DNA from 2 places in the Sphingobium sp. WR1 genome. Region 1 is predicted to be linked to the other one. Evidence: riboswitches for the same ligand, from Rfam matches in the RefSeq annotation. Region 1 holds a riboswitch; the other holds the start of a gene.
What was found. Region 1 has a riboswitch for cobalamin ahead of AC58EF_RS11030 (DUF1636 domain-containing protein). Riboswitches for the same ligand answer to the same signal wherever they lie in the genome.

Region 1 (6,848 bases):
AAGCTGGTCGGCGCAGAGGTTCAGCGACACGATACGCTGCGGCGGGCGAGCCGGCCCAGTAACTGGTGCGGCGACCGGCGCCCCGGCCCGGAGCACCGATCCACCCGCCACGAGCAGGCACAAGCAGGGGGAAAGAAGAAAGGCCTTGCGCAACATGGTTCTCCCCATAATCGCCGGCGCATGTGCGGCAAATGGCTAAGATGATGGAGATGACGCAAAAGCGCATCCTGCTCCTTTCGGGCCTGACCGTCCTCACGGCAGCGGCGGCGATCGGATCGCTGCTGCTAGGGGCGGTCGACATCCCCCTGCCCCACATCTGGGCCGCGCTTTGGGGCCATGGCGACAGGGTGACGGACATCATCCTGTTCGACCTGCGCCTGCCGCGCACGCTCATAGGCCTCGCCGTCGGCGCGATGCTGGGCCTGGCGGGCGCGGCGATGCAGGGCTATCTGCGCAATCCGCTGGCCGAACCGTCGGTGCTGGGAACGTCGAGCGCGGCGGCGCTGGGCGCGGTAGGCGCGCTCTATTTCGGTCTGGCCGAGCTTCATCCGGTGATGCTGCCGCTCCTGTCGATCGGCGGCGCCTGCCTGTCGCTGCTGCTCCTTTTCTTCCTCGCTGGACGGTCGGAAAGTTCGCTGACGCTGATCCTTGCCGGGATCGCAGTGGCGACGCTGGCGCAGGCGGGCATCGCCCTGGCGCTCAACCTCTCGCCCAATCCCTTCGCCGCGATGGAGATCATGACCTGGCTGATGGGCAGTCTGGAAAACCGCTCCTTCGACCATCTCTGGATCGCGCTGCCCTGTATCGTCACCGGCATGGTGCTGCTGTTGTGGGATGGCCGCGCGCTCGATGCGCTGACGCTGGGCGAGGATGGCGCGCAGGCGCTGGGCGTGGACCTGCGCCGCACGCGCTTTCGCCTGCTGCTCGGCACGGCGATCGGCGTGGGCGGCGCGGTGGCGGTGTCGGGCGCGATCGGCTTCATCGGCCTGATCGTGCCGCACCTGTTGCGCCCACTGACCGATCGCAGCCCCTCGGCGATCCTGCTGCCCGCCGCGCTGGGCGGCGCCGCGCTGCTGACCTTCGCCGATATAGCGGTGCGGCTGATCAACATCATGAACGAACTGAAGCTGGGCGTGGTCACGGCTTTCCTCGGCATCCCGATCTTCCTCCTCCATCTGATGCGCGAGCGGCGGCTATGGTGATGCTGGAACTGGACGCGATCCGCGTCACCCTTGGACGACGATCCGTCCTGAACGGAATCAGCGCGCGCTTCGGAGCCGGCGCCCTGGTCGGGATCGTCGGCCCCAACGGCGCGGGCAAGTCGACGCTCGCACGGGCGATGCTCGGCCTTGTCCCGGTGAAAGGCCATGTCCTGATCGACGGCCAGGACGTCGCCGCCCTGCGCCGCGACGCACTTGCGCGGCGGGTCGCCTATCTGCCGCAGGGCCAGACGCTCCATTGGCCGCTGACGGTGGAACGGCTCGTCGGCCTCGGTCGCTTGCCCCATCTCGGCCCCATGTCGCGCATCCGTGGCGAGGATGCGGCGGCGATCGAGCGGGCGATGGCGCGCGCCGACGTGCTGGACCTGCGCCAGCGGATCGCGACCGAACTGTCCGGCGGCGAGCGGGCGCGCGTGCTGCTGGCCAGGGCGCTGGCGGTCGAAGCCCCCGCCCTGATCGCCGACGAACCGCTGGCCAGCCTCGACCCCGGCCACCAGATCGACGTCATGGACCTGCTGCGGGCGCAGGCGCAGGACGGGGCGCTGGTGATCGCCGTGCTCCACGACCTCACCATGGCCGCGCGCTATTGCGACCGGCTCCTGCTGATCGACCGGGGCCGCCTGGTCGCCGATGGCGGCCCGGCGGAGGTGCTCACCCCCGACCATCTCCGCGCCGTCTACGGCATAGAGGCGCGGGTCGATCTGGACGGCGTCTGGCCCACCGTCACGCCGCTGGGGCGCAGCCCGTTGACCGGGGCATCGAAATCGATGTAACGCCCGCATCGCGACAGGTTCCTCGGCGACGGGGACGAAGATGGGAACGGGACAAACCCGGCTGCCCCTGCAACTGTATGCGGCGAGCCATCGGCCCTATGCCATTGGGATGAACGTCCCGAGAAGGCGGCTGACCGGCGTTGACCCGCAAGCCAGGAGACCTGCCTGTCGCAGTCGTCTTTCGCGCGGACAGGGTGAGCCGGGCGGACGGGGGTGAACCCGCGCGACGACAGGGAAAACCGCGCGATGCGCGGCCGGTGTCGCGCGCAATATATCGCGATCGCACCGGCTCCATCGCACGGCTATGTCGATGGGATTGCCGTGCCGAAATGTCTTTGCCGAGATATCCGATGCTGAAGCGGGTCGATCCGGGACCGGCGATCGTCGCCTGCAACAGCTGCCGCCATAGCAAGGATGCGCGGGAAGACCCCGACGGCGTTCGCGGCGGCGCCCGGCTGGTGTCCGCCCTGAAGCGCGTAAAGGCCAGCGATCCCCGCTATGATCGCGTCGTGGTGCAGGAAATGCCCTGCCTTTTCGCCTGTCAGGATTTCTGCACCGTCCACCTGCGCGCGCCGGACAAGGTCGGCTATGTGCTGGGCCGGTTCGCGCCGGATGAGGAGGCCGCCCGCGCCATATTGGACTATGCCGTCCATTATGTCGAAAGCGACCATGGCCGCGTCCCCTTTTCGCAATGGCCGCAAGGTGTCAAAGGCCATTTCATCACGCGCACGCCGCCACCGGGATTTGTCGCCGAATGACCAGCTTCGCCTCCGCCGCCGCCTTCGAAGCCGCCCTGTCCGACCTGCGCGGCCCGGACCCGGAAGCCGCCGCCGCCGCCCGCGCGCGTCAGGAGCAATTGACCAAGCCGCCGGGGTCGCTCGGACGCCTCGAAGAGATAGCGATCTTCTTCGCCGGCTGGCAGAGGCGCGATCGGCCGGGCATCGACCGGGCGCGCGCGGCCGTCTTCGCCGGCAACCATGGCGTCACCGTCCATGGCGTCAGCGCCTATCCCGCCAGCGTCACGGCGCAGATGGTCGCGAATTTCGAGGCCGGCGGCGCCGCGATCAACGCCCTGTCGGGAGTCGCGGGACTGGAACTCAAGGTCGTCGCGCTGAATCTGGACCGGCCGACCGCCGACTTCACCACCGAGCCAGCCATGAGCGTGGAGGACTGTCTGGCAGCACTCAACGCAGGCGCGGCGACGGTGGATGAGCGGCTCGACCTCCTGATCCTCGGCGAAATGGGCATCGGCAATTCGACGGCGGCCGCTGCACTCTGCGCCCGCAGCTATGGGACGGAGGCCCAATATTGGGTCGGCCCCGGCACGGGGATCGACGGCGAAGGCGTCCGGCGCAAGGGGCAGCTCATCGACCGCGCGCTCGCCCATCATGGCGATGCGCCCCGCTCCGCCTTCGAAACATTGCGCCGGGTCGGCGGGCGCGAGATTGCGGCGATTGCCGGCGCGATCCTGCGCGCGCGCCAATTGTCGATCCCGGTGCTGCTCGACGGCTTCATCTGCTCCTCCGCCATCGCCCCGCTCGCCATCGACAATCCGGCCATCACCGGCCATTGCCTGGCGGGCCATTGCTCGCTGGAGCCGGGCCATGCGCGCCTGCTCGAACGGCTGGAATTGACGCCTTTGCTGTCACTCGACATGCGGCTTGGCGAAGGGAGCGGCGCTGCGGTCGCCGCCAACATCGTCCGTGCGGCGCTGGCCGCCCATGACCGGATGGCGACCTTCGCCGAAGCGGCGGTGTCCGGTTCGCTGTGAGCGACGGCTTCGCCCTTCATTTCCTGCGTCATGGCGCGCCGGAGCAGCCCGGCCTCATGCTCGGCCGCACCGACGCCCCGCCCACGGCGGAGGGGATCGCCGCCTGCGTCAGACAGGTCGCCGATCTCGCCATCGACCGGATCGTCTCGTCCGACCTGCAACGCTGCCAGCGCGCCGCCGCAGCCATCGGCGACTCGCATGGATTGACGCCGCAGATCGACCCGCGCTGGCGCGAACTCGACTTCGGCGTCTGGGACGGCCAGCCCGCCAGCGCGATCGATCCCGAACCGCTCGCGCGCTTCTGGGCCGATCCCGACCGGCACCCGCCACCGCAGGGCGAATGCTGGTCCGCGCTGGTCGACCGGATCGCGTCCGCGCTAACGGACCTGCCCCCCGCCCCCACAGTGATCGTGACCCATGGCGGGGCGATCCGCGCCGCCCTGCACCGCCTGTGCCGCATGGCCCATCAACAGCTTTGGGCGTTCGACCTGCCCTATGGCGCGCTCCTCTCGCTCCATATCTGGCCCGGCGAGCCATGGACGGCCCAGATCAGGGCGCTTCGTCCGTGCGAGGGACCGGCATGAAGGGGTTGATCATCGCCATCCAGTTCCTCACCCGTCTGCCGATGCCGCGCGTCGACGTGACCAACACCGAATTTGCCGCCTCCATCCGCTGGTTTCCGGCGGTCGGCCTGATCGTCGGCACGATGGTCGCCGCCACCGGCTGGATCGGCGCGCAGATCGATCCCTGGGCGGGGGCGCTCGCTGCGCTCATCTGCTGGGTGGCGGTAACGGGCGCGCTCCATCTCGACGGACTGGGCGACATTGCCGATGCGGCGGGCGCGGCGCACAAGGATCGCGAACGACTGGTCGCGGTGCTTGCCGATCCCCATGTCGGCAGCTTCGCCATCGTCGCGATCGTGACCCAGCTCCTCTGCAAGCTGGTCCTGCTGCGCCTGCTGATCGAGGCCCAGGCCTATGTCGCGATCGCCCTCATTCCCCTCGCCGCGCGAATCGGCACGCTGTTCTGGACCCGCTATCTGCCTCCGCTGCATGAAGGGCTGGGCGCCCTCTTTCGGCACGCCGTCTGCCCATATGACCTGATCCTCTGGACCGCTCTGCTGGTCGGCGCGACCTTCCTCTCGCCGTCGCTCTGGATCGCGCCCGCGGCGTGGCTGCTCTGGGCCTGGTGGCTGCGTCGCCGCATCGGCGGGATTTCGGGCGATGGCCATGGCGCGGGCACAGAAGTGACGGAAAGCCTGCTGCTGCTGGCCGCCCTGCTCTGGAACCGGCTGGCATGACCCGTCCCTGGACCTTTCATGGCGGCTCGCTGGAGGCTGCAAAGGCCCATTTCGGCACGGATGCCCAGCCATGGGCCGACCTCTCCACCGGCATCAATCCCCATCCCTGGCCCGGTGCGGACGCGGTGGCGATCGACTGGCAACGCCTGCCCGAACCCGAAACATTGCGCCGGCTGGAAGCGGCGGCATCTGTCTATTTCGGTGTCGACGCCCGCCATGTCTGCGCCGTCCCCGGCACCGAGATCGGCCTTCGGCTGACCGGGCGGCTGATCGACGGAGCGGCCAGCCATGTCAGCCCCAGCTACCGGACCCATGGCGAAATGATCGCCGGATCGGCCGCCACCACATGGTGCGACGCCGCCCGATCCGAAGGAAGCCTGATCCTCGCCAACCCGAACAATCCGGACGGGCATGTCCTCGACCGGGGCGAACTGCTGCATCTGTTGGAGGCACGCCGGGAAAAGGGCTGGCTGCTGCTCGACGAAGCCTTTGCCGATACCGACCCGGCAATCAGCCTCGCGCCGCTGGTGGACGACGACCGGCGGCTGCTGATCTTCCGTTCCTTCGGCAAATTTTTCGGCCTGGCCGGTGTGCGGCTGGGTTTCGTCCTCGGTCCGTCGGCGCTTCTGGCTGCGCTGCGCGATCGGCTTGGGGCCTGGCCGCTCTCCGCCGCCGCGATCGCGATCGGCACGGCCGCCTATCAGGACCGCCATTGGATCGCGCAGACCCGCAGCCGCCTGCGCACCGACGCCGCCAGCCTGGACGCGGTGCTGGAGCAAGCGGGCCATCGCCCGATCGGGCATTGCCCTCTCTTTCGCCTGATCGAAACGGGCGAAGCGCCGACGCTGTTCGAGCGGCTCGCCCGTGGGGCCATCCTGACCCGCCCCTTCGCCGAACAGCCGCGCTGGCTGCGAATCGGCCTTCCGGCCGATCGCGCCACATTGCTCCGTCTGGAGCAGGCCCTCGGCCATGGCTGATCCGGTCGCCCTTGCGGCGCTGGCGCTGGATGCCACCCTTGGCTGGCCCCAATCTCTCTACCGGCGCATCGGCCATCCGGTCGGCCTGTTCGCCCGTCTGATCGAAGGATGCGAGAGGCGGTGGAACGGGCCGGAGACGCGGTTCTTCCTGCGGCGGGCATGGGGCGTGATGACGGTCCTGATCCTTCTCATCGTCGTCGGCGGCTTCTGCTCGCTGTTGCAGTCGCTGCTGCTGCGGAGTCTCGGCGGCCCCGGCTGGATCATCCTGTCCCTGCTCGCCTGGCCCGCTCTGGCGCAGCGCAGCCTCTTCGACCATGTCCAGCCCGTCGCGCTGGCATTGGAGGCGGGCGATCTGCCAGCGGCCCGAATCGCCGTCGGCGCCATCGTCGGCCGGGACACGCACTCGCTCGACGAAAGCGCCATCGCCCGCGCCGCCATCGAAAGCCTGGCCGAAAGCTATTGCGACGGGGTGACGGCCCCTTTCGTCTGGCTGCTGCTGCTCGGCCTGCCCGGCATCTGGGTCTATAAGGCGATCAACACCGCCGACAGCCTGATCGGCCATCGCGAGGAACGCTGGCGCGCCTTTGGCTGGGCGGCGGCGCGAACGGACGATCTGCTCAATCTCGCCCCCGCGCGCCTGTCGGGCCTGCTGCTTTGCCTGGCGGGCGGGCGCGGCTGGCGCATCCTGTGGCGCAATGCGCGCAACCATGCTTCGCCCAATGCGGGCTGGCCCGAAGCCGCCATGGCCGGCGCGCTGGGCGTGCGGCTCGCCGGGCCGGTCAGCTATGATGCCGTCCCGCACCCCAA
Region 2 (6,848 bases), on a different contig from region 1:
CAGCAGTCCAGCCCTTGCAGCGGCGGAAACGGCCCTGGCCATGGGCGTGAGCGCCCAGCGCGAAGAGTCGCTTGCGGACATGGGTGCCGGGCGATGGGCGGGGCTGAGCTTCGCAGATATCCATGAGAAGGAGCCTGAATCATTGGCTGCATGGCTGGGCGATCCCGCGAATGGCGCGCCCGATGGCGAAACCCTGCCGTTCGCTCAAGAGCGGATCGGACGTTGGCTGGATCGGTTGGTCCATGATGACCGGGGCATATGCGCGATCACGCATCCCATGATGATTCGCGCGGCACTCATCCACATGCTGGGCCTAACCCAAAGCGCCGCGCTCGCAATCGATCTGGCACCGCTTTGCGCCGTTACCTTGTCCTATAACCGCATGTGGCGCCTGCAATCGATCGTGCCGAACAACTGATCTCTTGCGGCGCCCGGCCGCTCGCTGTAACAGCCCCGCGTTCGGCACGGCTCTGGGCTTTGCCGGATACAAGATCGCGCCGGTGTCCCGAAAGGGACTTAATAGGGAACGCGGTGCGGATGGCCTTCCGTATGGAATTCCATCCCAATCCGAGGCTGTCCCTGCAACTGTAAGCGGCGAGCGCGATGCACATGCGCGGCGGGGCAAAGCGTCCCACGCCGCTAGCCACTGGGCCGGACGCTAAGTCATGCGAGGCCTGGGAAGGCCGTGCATCAAGCGATGACCCGCGAGCCAGGAGACCTGCCGGCGTCTGGTCGCTCTTGCTTTGGTCCAGGGGATGGCCAAGGCACGGTGAACTCCGTTCGAGCGGCAAATAAGGTGGCGGCCTGGCCGCAACGGCGCATTGCGCCGGTCGCTTGCCTGCGTCCGGCTCACGCCCTTGCAACCGTTACGGAGGTTTTCCGTCACGGTGTCGGACCGTTCGTAACTTGCGACGGCAGTGGAGAGCGGAAAGCTCCCGATGTCAGATTTTGGGGGTTCGAACATGAAATCCATAACACAGATATTTTGCATAACCGCGTCCACCATCGCTTTCGCGACAATGGTCGGGATGGCCCATGCCGAAGAAGCAATATCCGATGGCGAAAGCATCGTCGTCACCGGCCAGAGCCTTGAAGAAACGCTGCCTCAAGAGCTGTCCGGTTACGGCCATGACATCGTGACGCTGGACGAAAAGCGCATCAAGGACAGCGGGGCAGTCGATCTGGCCCGAGTGCTGGAAGGCGTGCCCGGCCTTTATATCCGCTCGCGCAACGGTCCCTTCACCTATGTCGATGTGTCTCTCCAGGGATCGCGTACGCAGGACGTTCTTTTCACGCTTGATGGCATCCGCCTCAACAACCGCCTCTATGGCGGCACCTCACCCAACGACACGTTGCCAGCCAGCATGATCGAGCGGATCGAGGTGCTCAAGGGCGGTGAGAGCCTGTTTTACGGGACGCAGGCATCCGCCGGCATCATCAATGTCGTGACCCGCAGCTTCACCGACGATTTCAACGGTCAGGTCAACGCCGGTATCGACAGCCGCGCCGGCACGACGCTCGACGGCTATGTCCGCGGCGGTGTCAACGGACATCGCTTCGTCGCCTATGCCTCGCGCAGCCAGTCTGAAGGCTATACGCCGTTCAGCGCCTATCAGCCCAGCCTGACCGATACCAAGCTTGGGCACGACCTCTGGTCGGCCGGCGTCAAATATCAATATGAGTTCACGCCCGACCTGGCGCTGAACCTGCAATATCAGCACACCGAGGCAAAGCTCGACAATCTGTCGGCGACCCGGATCAGGGAAAGCCGGAACGATCGCAATGAGGAAATCGCCAGCGCCCGCCTCGACTATACCGCGGACGATGGCATCCAGTTCTTCCTGAAGGGCTATTTCCACGACTGGAAGACGGCCTATGTCCAGATCCGCAACCCCATTCCATCGGGACCGCCAATCGTGGTCTACCCGGCTGGAACATTCTGGGGCTATCAGGACTGGGGCGGCAGCGCCGTGGTCAAGCTGCACCTGCATCCGGGTCTCGAATATCTTCTTGGCTATGATTTCCAGAGTTTCAACGGCCGCGACGACGTCCTGCTGATCGCGCCGACCAATGAAAAGGTCCATGCCGGCATCTTCCAGGTCCGCACCACCGACGAATTGTCGGCGAAGGGCAAGCTGGCGGCGGGACTGCGCTACAACAAGACCGGCGGCGCCAAGAAGACGATCTGGAACGCCTCGGGTCGCTATGATTTCAGCAGCGCCTTCTTCATGGAAGCCAATGGCGGCACGTCCTTCATCCTGCCGGACGCATCGCAGCTTTACGGCAACGATCCCTGCTGCGAGATCGGCAATCCCAATCTCAAGCCCGAGCAGAGTCTGAACTTCAATGCGTCCGTGGGCGGCCTCCTTCCCGCAGGCGGGGCGGAGATTCGGTGGAAGGCGACCTGGTTCGAACGTCGGATCACCAACCTCATCGACTATGACTACGACAATCCGGCTTTCCCTGAAGGCACCTATTCCAACACGGAAGGCAAGGTGCGCTCGCGCGGCGCGGAGTTCGAGATCATCGCCAGCCTGGCTGGTGGCTGGAGCCTCAACGCGAGCTACACTTACGCACGCATCCGCAATCCGGGCGCCACAATCCAGCGCGATCGCAATCCCGAGCAATATGCCAAGGGGACGCTCGCCTATACGCCGGAAGACAGACCTTTCGGCGTGAACGTCGCCTTGAGCTGGATCGGCGACACCTGGTCGACGCTATCGGGCTTTGGCCGCCGCAACTATGGCAATTATGCGCTGGTTGATGCTGGCGCCTATCTTTACGTCGATGGCGATGCACGTCGGAACAGGTTCGGTATCAATGTCGAGAATATCTTCGACAAGGAATATGCGACACGGGGCTATTCCTCGGCTGTGACCGACGCGGGCGTGCTGGACGGGACCAATAGCCGCTTCTCCTTCTTCAACCGGGGCGTACCGCGCACGCTGCGTGTGACCTATGGCCTGAGCTTCTAAGGCCATGCTGAAGCCGATACTCTTCCTCCATCGCTGGCTGGGCGTCGTTATCGGGCTGCTCATGACGATCTGGTGCCTGTCCGGCTTTGTCATGATGTATGTGGATTATCCCCGCCTGATGCCGGCCGAGCAGCTGGAGGGGTTGGCGCCCCTCCAGCGGCCCGCACCGGAAATATGGCACAAGATCGACATGGCGCCCGAGAGCGCCCTGTCGTCCGTCCGCATCGAAATGATGGCAGGACGACCCGTGTTGCGGGTTACGCCGGCGCTGGACCCGACCCGGCCCATCGCGCAAATGCGCACCATCCCGGAAGCCATCGACCTGATCGACGGACAGCCGTTCAAGGGCGTCGGCAAACAGGATGTTCGGTCTATCGCCGGCGAATTTGCGGCGGGCAGGCATATTGAAGCCATGCCGGACGCTATCACCGAAACATCCATCGACCAGTGGACCGTGCAGACCTACCGCCGCAACGCGCCGCTCCATCGTGTGGATTATGCCGATCCGGCGGGCACGCAAATCTACATATCCGGCCGAACCGGTGAGGTCGTGCAGCAGACGAGCCGTTTCGAGCGCTTCTGGGGCTGGCTCGGCGCCGTACCGCACTGGCTCTACCCCACCTTGTTGCGTCAGGACGGAGCCTTGTGGAGCCAGGTGGTCATCTGGACATCCCTGATTGGCTGTTTCCTGACCGCCACCGGCCTCTGGGTGGGGGTTGCGCGGCTCAGGCGAAGGCGCGATGGCTCCATCGGATCGCCCTATCGCGGGATCTGGTGGTGGCATCATATGTTCGGCCTGTTCTTCGGCATCCTCACATTGACCTGGGTCGCGAGCGGCCTGTTCTCGATGAACCCATGGGGCTTTCTGGACAGCATGGCCGGCTTTGCGGAACGGAAGCAGCTTGCCGGCGAAATGCAGTGGAGCTCGGTTCGTTCTGCCCTGGAACATCTGCCCGGCTTGCCGAAAGAAACGGTTCGGGTCGAAACCGCGCCATTGGGTGGTAAGGTCTATCTCATCGTTATGGAACGGCAGGGCAAGTCGACGCGCTACGATAGCAACGGCCAGCTCTCGCCACTTGAGGAGGGCACCCTCAAATCCGTGATCGTCCGGTCCATGCCATTGACGAAGCTGGAACGGCTGACCCGCGAAGACAGCTATTATTACAGCCACAAATTCCCGGCGCCTCTGCCTGTCTGGCGCGCGCAGCTTGATGATCCTGAGCGGTCGTTGCTCTACATTGATGCCCGCTCCGGCCAGCTTGTCCGGGCCTTCGATCGCAACGGCCGGGGCTTCCGATGGCTGCAGGATGGGCTTCATAGCCTGGATTTCCCTGTCCTGCGCACTCGGCCAATCTGGGATCTGGTCGTCCTCCCCTTGCTGGCGATGGTCACGCTCATATGCGGAACCGGAACGTGGATGGCGTGGAAGAAAGCACAGCGCGACTTGCGCAGAATCCGCCGCCGGCTTCGTCCCCGGTTGTTGAAACAGTGAAGAGGCTGTTCCTTTGCAGCCTTGCGCAGGCCAAACCCCAAACCTCAAAGCGAAAGGTGGGCTTGCGCTGTAGCGCCTCGGTTGGCTGCAACGAGATACGCATGACACACCTGCGGCAATTCGCGGCGCAGACATGCAAAATTATCTTCGGAAGCGTCTGCTTCCATGACCACTCGGACGGAGCCTCCAAGCAAAGCTGCCAGCATGAAGGCGACCGAAGCCCGATCGGCAAAGTCCGCATCTGGTGCGACGGCGAGCAGGCTTTCGATCATCTGCGTCATGCATGTCGCCGCCCTGTTCATGAGTTCTGACAAATCGAACTCGGCGGCGATGCCATAGATGGCGCGGGACGCGACCATGTCCGCCATCTTCGCATCGAGCCAGGCCGTGGCAAGGCCTTCCGCAATCGCCTTGAGGCCGCATCCCATCAGACGCTCGGCTGCGTCCCGCATAGCGCTTTCAATCAGATCGAACTGGCGCTCGACCAGTGCAAACAGCAGCGCCTGTTTGTGCGGATAATATTGATACATCGTCCCCACCGATACGCCCGCCCGTTCAGCTACGCGCGTTGTCGTGAGCCGTCCTACGCCGCCCGCCAGCAAAACCTGAATGGTCGCGATGTGGATAGCCTCGATCGTCGCTGCGGAACGAGCCTGTCGCGGCGTTTTGCGGGGCCGGAGGACCGAAGGCTCGGGTCGGTTCATATGCGAATTCCAAAACTGAAGGATCGTTCATATCTTGGTGGCTCCGACGGTCCCCCGCAAGGAGTTTGACGATGAAGACGATATTCATAACCGGCTGCTCGACCGGATTTGGACGTGAAACGGCCCTCTATTTCCTCGACAAGGGCTGGAACGTCATCGCGACCATGCGCAATCCCGGCGCCAGCAGCTTGCCGACTTCAGACCGGATACGGTTGCTGCCGCTCGACGTTACCGATGCGAACAGCATTGCGGCCGCGGTCGCCGAGGCCGGCCCCATTGATGTGCTCGTCAACAATGCAGGCGTCGGCTGGCTCAACGCCGTCGAAGGCACGCCCATGGCAATAGTGCGGGATATCTTCGAGACCAATCTCTTCGGCGCCGTGGCGATGATGCAGGCGGTTCTGCCGGACATGCGCAAGCGAGGATCGGGCGTGATCGTGAATGTCAGTTCCAGTTCGACTTACAAGCCCTTGCCGCTGCTGTCCGTCTATCGCGCCAGCAAGGCTGCGATGAACGCGCTGACCGAATCTGCTGCGCTCGAACTGGCGCAGTTCGGCATCAGGGCGCGGGTTGTCATGCCCGGCATGGCCCCCTCGACCAGCTTCGCTTCCACGGCGCAGGGGCAGATCATGGAAGCAGGTGGCTTCCCCGAACCCTATGCCGAATTCGCGCAGCAGACGCTGACCATGATGCAGAGCGCCGGAACCGGCCCTGTCACCACGGCCCAGGACGTGGCGGAAGCCGTGTTTCGTGCGGCGACGGATCCTGATTGCCCTTCGGTATTGCCGGCTGGCGCAGATGCGATCGCCTGGTCGAGGGGCGAATGAAGGCGATCGGGAGCAGAGTTGCCGCCCGCGAAACCGTCACCATGCTGATCGATCAACTATTCGCCGAGCAACAACGGCGCATTTTCGCCGACACCGAACTGGACAATCATTCATCGATCGCCTTGCTCGCCTGAGACGGGCTGGCATCCTTGTCTATTTCGATGTCTATTTCGATGTCTGTGCGTGCCTTCCGAGCAGCAGCAGCGCCAGCGCGCCGACAAGCGAGCCGGTCGCCATCAACGCTGAAACCAGGTCAAGGCCGAAACCGGCGCTGAACAGGAAGCCTGCCACGATCGGCCCCAATGCCGCACCGCCCCGGCCAATGCCGATCACAAATCCTGTCCCGCCCGCGCGCACGGCGGTCGGGAAGACTTTCGCGAACAGAGCATAAAGGCCGACGACGCCCGCATTGGTGCAAAATCCTGCGACCCCCGCGACCAGCGCCAGTTCGGTCAGGCTATCCTGCCCCTGTCCGAACAGCGTCACCAGCGCAGTCGAAGCCAGCATGGCAATGATGACCAGCGCCCGAACGCCGATGCGGTAGGTCAGCAGGCTGAGGAAGGTCGCTCCGGCAAGTCCACCGACATTGGCCCACACCAGCACGTCGCCTGCCTGGGACGCGGCATGACCCATATCGACCACGATCTTCGGAATCCATTTCAGGATGAAATAGAAGGTCATGATGTGGCAGAAATAGGCGACGGTCAGCAGGATGGTGCTACGCGCAAGATCCGGTGCGAAGAGTTGGCGGATCGATGCCTTCGCCGCCTTCTCCGGCGCTGGGGGCAGGCCCGTCGCACGCTCATGCCCAAGCCGGCGCAAGGTCGCGTTGATCCGGTCCAGCGCATCA

Region 2: another riboswitch for cobalamin. It lies ahead of AC58EF_RS13180 (TonB-dependent receptor plug domain-containing protein); the one in region 1 lies ahead of AC58EF_RS11030 (DUF1636 domain-containing protein).

The regions. Positions count from the first base shown of each region.
Region 1 is NZ_JCATID010000007.1:83,437-90,284, reverse strand. Features, by position in the region: gene AC58EF_RS11045 (ABC transporter substrate-binding protein) at 1-156, opposite strand, end outside; gene AC58EF_RS11040 (FecCD family ABC transporter permease) at 210-1,202, shown strand; gene AC58EF_RS11035 (ABC transporter ATP-binding protein) at 1,196-1,993, shown strand; cobalamin riboswitch at 1,992-2,176, shown strand; gene AC58EF_RS11030 (DUF1636 domain-containing protein) at 2,344-2,751, shown strand; gene cobT (nicotinate-nucleotide--dimethylbenzimidazole phosphoribosyltransferase) at 2,748-3,764, shown strand; gene AC58EF_RS11020 (histidine phosphatase family protein) at 3,761-4,348, shown strand; gene AC58EF_RS11015 (adenosylcobinamide-GDP ribazoletransferase) at 4,345-5,064, shown strand; gene AC58EF_RS11010 (threonine-phosphate decarboxylase) at 5,061-6,041, shown strand; gene cbiB (adenosylcobinamide-phosphate synthase CbiB) at 6,034-6,848, shown strand, end outside.
Region 2 is NZ_JCATID010000010.1:10,252-17,099, forward strand. Features, by position in the region: gene AC58EF_RS13175 (histidine phosphatase family protein) at 1-418, shown strand, start outside; cobalamin riboswitch at 482-740, shown strand; gene AC58EF_RS13180 (TonB-dependent receptor plug domain-containing protein) at 963-2,975, shown strand; gene AC58EF_RS13185 (PepSY domain-containing protein) at 2,980-4,467, shown strand; gene AC58EF_RS13190 (TetR/AcrR family transcriptional regulator) at 4,512-5,171, opposite strand; gene AC58EF_RS13195 (SDR family oxidoreductase) at 5,243-5,998, shown strand; gene AC58EF_RS13200 (hypothetical protein) at 5,995-6,132, shown strand; gene AC58EF_RS13205 (MFS transporter) at 6,164-6,848, opposite strand, start outside.